2 regions of the Psychrobacillus sp. FSL H8-0510 genome follow, and region 1 is predicted to be linked to the other one. Evidence: predicted binding sites of a transcription regulator. Region 1 holds the regulator's gene; the other holds the start of a gene.

Region 1 (3,431 bases):
AGTTTTATTATTAGCCAATTACAGCTAGTACATCGCTTTCGCGTAATATTAAAAAGTCATTGTTGTCATATTTCACTTCTGTACCTGAATATTTAGAGAAGATGATACGGTCTCCCTCTTTAACGTCAAGTTCAACGCGAGTGCCGTTTTCAAGTACTCGTCCAGTACCTATAGCAACAATTTTTCCTTCTTGCGGTTTTTCTTTAGCAGAGTCTGGAAGTACGATGCCAGATGCTGTTTTTTCCTCAGCTTCGATTAATTCGATTATGATACGATCACCTAATGGTCTTAACAAGTGAAACTACCTCCCTAAAATAGTAAAATGTAATATTATTAGCACTCTTACTCTTTGAGTGCTAACACACTTATAATAATAATTAATCACAGAACATTTTGCAAGTGAGAAGGTATCTTTTTCTTTTATTTCCTATTTCCTATACAATAAAAGGAGAAGGTACATACAGAGAGGAATCAAACTGTTCATGAAACAACAAAAAACCGGTATCTACATTTTAATTGTTTATTGTATTATGCAGTTATCAGGAGCTGTGTTTGCACCGCTTCTTTATAAGTTATTAGAAACTATGGAAATAGAAAATGCAGCCCTCATTGCTTCTGGATGGTGGGTATTTCTTAGTATGGGGATCGCCACATTAATCACCTTGTTCATTATTAAGAAAGACAATAATTACTTAAAACCTTTAAAAGGCAAGTCTAGTTCACTCCTTCAAACAGTTGGTTGGGGAGTTATCGGCTTTTTCCTAGTCCTTTTAGGTCAAGCTTATGCAGCTAACATTGAACAAAAGTTTGGTGTGGATCCTGGATCAGAGAATACAACCCAGTTTATCGAAATCGCCCAAGCTGTACCATTAGCTATTTTTTCCATCGTTATTTTCGCTCCTATTTTAGAGGAGCTCATATTCAGGCGCATAATCTTCGGAACATTATTACCAAAAACTAATTTCTTTGTAGCTGCTTCTGTTAGTGCGATTGTATTTGGAATTATTCACTTTGACTTTACGCACATACTACTATATGCAGTATCAGGATTTATATTCTCCTTTATCTATTACAAGACGAAAAGGATTATTGCGTCTATGATTTCCCATATGCTATTAAATGGATTCGTTGTACTCGTTCAATTTTACGGAGATGAAATCCAGCAATTTTTGAAGCAATATTCCAATATGCAGTTAATATTCTTTCAATAGTACACTCCTATAACTTCTAGTCATCACTAAAAAGCCTTTGACCCATTAGCATTGTGGTCAAAGGCTTCTTTAGTTATTCAGTATGTTCGTTTCTTATGAGATAAATCAAGGTTTGCAATTCGACAGATAAATCGATTGTGTGTACTCGGATCGCATCCGTTGTTTGAATACGAATTGGTGTAAAGTTTAGTATCCCTTTAATAGACGAAGTCCCTAGTTGGTCTGCTACTTGCTGTGCTGATCTACTCGGTAAAGTGAAAATAACTAACTCAATTCCATATTCCTCTAGTTTTTCTAGCATAACACTAGAGTGATATACAGGTATATCACTAATAGTCGTTCCCTCAACAGGTGCCTTTGTATCAAAAGCTACGACAATCTTAGTGTTATGATTTTTTTGGAAGTTATACTTCAAGAAAGCAGTTCCCAAACTACCAACACCAATAAGCGCGACATTCGCTGCCTCATCCTGATCTAGTGTTTTGCGGAAAAACTCCAGTAACGTTGGTACTTCGTAGCCGTAACCCTTTTTCCCGAGAGCACCAAAATGAGAGAAATCTCTTCTAATTGTTGCGGAATCAATCTTCATCGCTTCACTCAATTCCTGTGAAGAAACTCTTTTATGTCCAGCATTATCAAAGCTTTGTAAAAATCTATAATATAATGGAAGTCTTTTTGTAGTTGCTTGAGGAATTCTTGGTATATCTGGTTTCATAAAAATCCTCCTAGTTTAGTCAAACAAATCGTTTTTATCTTACTAGACATTTCTACCATTGTAAAGCTATGGCGTTGCAACAACAAGCCCTATCTATTACACTTAAGTTAGAATTGAGGTGCGAATACTGTGATCGTTTTACAAGTCAATCAAATAACAAAATCCTTTAACGGTGAAGATATATTAACAAACGTAAAGCTAGAGGTTCAGGACAGAGACCGGGTCGCCCTTGTTGGCAGAAACGGTGCTGGAAAATCTACTTTACTTAAAATAATTGCTGGTGAGATGTCATACGATTCAGGCGAAATCATTATGCCCAAAAACATTCGTCTTGGCTATCTAGAGCAACATGCAGGTCTAGAATCTAAGCTGACTATTTGGGACGAAATGAAGACTATTTTTAGTCATCTCATTAACTCAGAAAAAGAGCTTCGTTCCTTAGAATCACAGATGGCTGATCCTTCTGTATATGAAGATACCGAGGCTTATGCAAGAGTGGCAGCAACGTACGATGAATTGCAATTAGCTTTCAATGAAGCTGGTGGTTATCGCTTCGAATCTGATATTCGATCTATCCTACATGGCATGCAGTTCTTCCCAGAAGATTATGAGAAGCCAGTACAAGCATTATCTGGTGGTCAAAAAACGAGACTAGCATTAGCTAAAATGCTTTTAAGTAAGCCAGACTTACTCATCCTCGATGAGCCTACCAATCATTTGGACATTCAAACATTAAGCTTTTTAGAAAATTATTTAAAGAATTATAATGGTGCTGTTCTTATCGTATCGCATGATCGTTACTTTTTAGATCAGGTAGTTACCTTTGTGTATGAGGTATCTCGTCATAATGTAGCAAGATTTGTTGGGAACTATAGCTCTTACTTAACGCAAAAAGCAAAAAACTATGAATTAGATAGTAAGAAATATGAAAAACAGCAAGAGGAAAAAGCAAAGCTAGAGGAGTTTGTTAGTAAAAACCTAGCTCGTGCCTCTACGACTAAAATGGCCCAATCTAGACGGAAGGTTATTGAAAAAACAGACTGGATGGATTCCCCAGATGGCGATGAAAAATCTGCTTCATTCGGATTTACTATCGACCGACCTAGTGGGAATGACGTTCTCCGCCTAGAGGAAATTGCAGTCGGTTATCCAAACAATACAGTTTCATCTAACATATCCTTTTCTGTGTACAAACAGGATCGAATTGCACTTGTTGGACCAAATGGAGTTGGAAAATCGACTTTACTAAAAACCATTATGAAACAACTGGAAGCTGCTGGAGGCAAAATTCAATACGGAACAAATGTCCAATTTGGTTATTATGACCAAGAACAAGCGGCACTGACTGGCAATAAGACAGCTTTGTTAGAACTGTGGGATGAATGGCCATTGATGAATGAGCGAGATATCCGTAACGTATTAGGTCGATTCTTATTTACGGGAGATGATGTACAAAAAACTGTATCTACACTGTCTGGTGGTGAAAAAGCTAGACTTGCACTTGC
Region 2 (3,431 bases), 1.6 Mb from region 1:
TGTCCAGTTACCCAAATAGTGTTGTGTATTAATGCATTCATCTGATGAGAAGCATTAATAATACCGCCAGCACCAGCAGGGATAAATGCAGCCATACCGATAAATGGAACTGTAAACCTAGCATCATTCCATGGTAGTTTTTTGAACCAACCGAATAATCCACGACCACCCAGTTGTCTTCCTCGTAACTCAAAAGTAGCAAACATAGAGAAAGCCGTTAACAATGAAGGGATAACAACCATCATTGTTAATACTACTTGTAAGAACTTCCAGAACGAATCAATCCCGGGTTCTGTCAATTGATGATGAAAACCAACAGGAATGGAGAAGAGTAAAAATAACATAAAGGAAAGCCTTGCTAATGCATCAGAGAATATTTTCCCTCCAATGATCTTAGGAATAACAACATACCAAACCATATAGGCAGGTAACAACCAGAAGTACACTAATGGATGACCGAAATACCAGAATAATGTACGAGAAAGCAATACATCAACCTTATCCACCCATCCTAATGACCAAGGAATTAGTTGGAATACTACTTCTACAGCTACTCCTAAAGAACAGATAATCCACATCGCCAAATTGACAATTACCATAAATGATAAGAGTGGGCTAGGTTGCCCTGGATTTGCTTTACGCCATTCCACATATTTCATAATCTGTGCAATAGCTACTATCCATGACCCAACTACAACTAGTGCCATACCTACGTAGAAAATCCAATGTGCTTGAAGTGGTGCGTAAAAAGTATACAATACAGAAGCTTCATTGAGTAATACCATTATGGAAGCAGCAACTGTACCTGCAGTCATTACCCAGAAACCAATCCACCCGACTAATCGTTGTTTGTCTGATAACGTACCGGATGTTTTACTAATTGCAGCAATTTGAAAACCTAATATAAAATAAGTTGTTAAGATAAGTCCTAATAAAACCCCATGAATAGTTAATACTTGATAATAGCCAATCCCCCAAGGGAGTGTAAATTGACCTGAACGGACAAGGACTTGTAATAATCCACAAAGCCCCCCGATGAATAAAGCGATAAATGCTACATATATATGAGCTAGTGCCAGTTTCCCATCGCGTCGATCAACTCTTACTAAGTCTTGTGCTTTTTCTTTAATAGTTGTCATTTTACTCTACCACCTTTAACATGGACGTCATTGTGGTATGTCCCACGCCACAATATTCATTACATAAGATTAAAAATTCACCAGGTTTGTCTACTGTTGTTACATATTCCGAAACATAACCTGGCTCTAGAATCATATTAATATTAGTTCCAGCAACTTGAAATCCATGAACTACATCTTTAGTAGTTGCTATGAACTTTATGGTCGAACCTATAGGTACTTCTATTTCTGGTGGATTATAATAGAACGCAGATGCTACAAGAACTACTTCATAATCCCACTCTTCACCTTCTACTTTATGAACTCCTGGTTTATTAAAAGGAGCTATCTCATCAACTCGCTCAGGGTCGATATAAATTTTCCCGGAAGGGGGATGGGAGCCATAATGAAATGCACTAAAACCGACGATAGTTAAAAATAATACCAATGAGCTAATCCCAAATGTTAGCCACCACTTTTCATACTTATGAATATGCATAAGTCTTAAACCTCCAATTTAAATTCAAAATCTGTCTATGAATAAGTAAAATGCCAAGAACCAAGTAACTAATATAAATGCGCCAACGAAACCTACGGAATAAAGTGTCCCTTTTAAATCAGAGTCTTTTTCTTTCTTTTTCGACATTTACTTACACCTCCTTCTACTAAACTCTATAGTCTCATCATAAATATAATAGTCGTGAGATGATGTGATAAAAATCACACATACGGTTATTAACTGTGAAATATATGTGAAATCTGGTATTTTTGGAACACAATTACCTTCCTGTAATGATTTTAAGCAAAAAAAAAAGAACCTTCCTATTAAAAGGAGGCTCGTTTTCTATTCATCTATCGTTAAGATTATGGTCATTTCACCTATATTTTCAATTTCTACAGGCAGTCTAAAAGCATGTTGGAAACCATATAACCTGCTAGTACCAACAATAACAGTAGGTGGAGTAATATCAATTTCAACTCCACTTGCAGCAACGGAGGTACATAAATTACCTGCTATCATATTCCCGAGTTCACCTGTAAATGATTCGAGCATTTCACCTTCTAATGGCATTCCGAACATAGTAGCTCCAATTGCAGAAAAGGATTCAGCCGCAGAGTCAATAATAATACGCCCTTTAATATCACCGATGATTCCGATAAGTACGCCCATTTCCTTTTGCACAAATGGTTGAACCATCAGGGAAGGTGACTTTATATCCATTGAAATTGGTATAACTGATTTCAAGGATTGGATTGTTCCATTTAAAATTGTTTGAATATGTTTAGAAGTACTCATTTTAACCCTCCGACTAGTATAGATGTATCAATTTTAACATGTTATATAGGAAAAAAGAATAGGTATTGTAGAAATTTAAAATATACTATGGTATTATGTCAATGAGAATGAATATCAAATTCAGTTGAGAGGGCGATTTTTTTGTTAGCTATTTTCATTGGATCAGCTATTTTAGTTTATGGTGGGGTAACGGCATATATTTTAAAATCTATAGCTCCTAAAGCGAAAACAATATGAAACAAAGACGAAATGACTTTATTTGTGAAAACAAGTAGAGTCATTTTTAAAAGATTAGGAAAGTATTTAAAAATTTACGATGAACACTGTACGATTTTATCCTTTTAACTTTGACCACTCTTATCATTTAAGCGAGAGGCTACGCGAAATCTTATGATTGAGTACTACTCCCTATTTTGATCGGAGCGCAAGGCGGCGACTCAAGCAGGATAGCTTGAGCTGAAGACCCCGCAGGAGCATAGCGAACGAGGAGGGTGAAGCCAAGCCTGCGGAAAGCGTCCGCCTGAAGCGGAAATCAGCAGTGGTCTTCATTCTTTCAAGTAGTCCGAGTTCTGAATTTAAGAAAGGGCAGGAAGCCGTGCCCATGGAAAGCGACCACTCGGAGCGGAAATTGCCGGCATATCTACGTTTCAGTTCCTTAAGGACCGGACATCTTTTTGCTCGGTTTTTCTTATTAACTAAAAGAGTGAAAGAATATTGTTTTAGGCTTTAAAACTTTGCTATGATAGATGTACATTGTCGAATTATGAAGGAGATTAACTTTTTATATGCAGAACTCAAATGAATTACAAATGATAAAAGAACAAAATGCTTTACTTGCAACGATTTTCCAACAGAATAATGATGATGAACGCTATCGTAAGTCTAAATTATTTGCAGGAAAATTAGAAAAAGGCACATTTACTATCGCTTTTGCAGGTCACTTTTCTGCAGGGAAATCTAGTATGATTAATGCCTTAGTTGATGAGCAAATACTGCCAACTAGCCCGATTCCAACC

Evidence for each region. Region 1 encodes Rex, which represses fermentation and respiration genes when NADH is low (regulators of the CRP and FNR family bind a similar motif). Its sites were predicted from a motif close to TTGTGAAATATTTCACAA; they were not measured.
Region 2: a site for Rex is predicted at 1,827-1,844, ahead of MHI40_RS07715 (cytochrome c oxidase subunit 2A). Genes of this name have one in related genera too.

What each region holds. Positions count from the first base shown of each region.
Region 1 is NZ_JBBOYZ010000001.1:3,217,563-3,220,993, forward strand. Features, by position in the region: gene groES (co-chaperone GroES) at 11-295, opposite strand; gene MHI40_RS16345 (CPBP family intramembrane glutamic endopeptidase) at 483-1,211, shown strand; gene MHI40_RS16350 (redox-sensing transcriptional repressor Rex) at 1,285-1,926, opposite strand; gene MHI40_RS16355 (ABC-F family ATP-binding cassette domain-containing protein) at 2,056-3,431, shown strand, end outside.
Region 2 is NZ_JBBOYZ010000001.1:1,578,747-1,582,177, forward strand. Features, by position in the region: gene MHI40_RS07705 (b(o/a)3-type cytochrome-c oxidase subunit 1) at 1-1,139, opposite strand, end outside; gene MHI40_RS07710 (cytochrome B5) at 1,141-1,617, opposite strand; gene MHI40_RS07715 (cytochrome c oxidase subunit 2A) at 1,642-1,764, opposite strand; gene MHI40_RS07720 (chemotaxis protein CheX) at 1,963-2,415, opposite strand; gene MHI40_RS07725 (dynamin family protein) at 3,201-3,431, shown strand, end outside.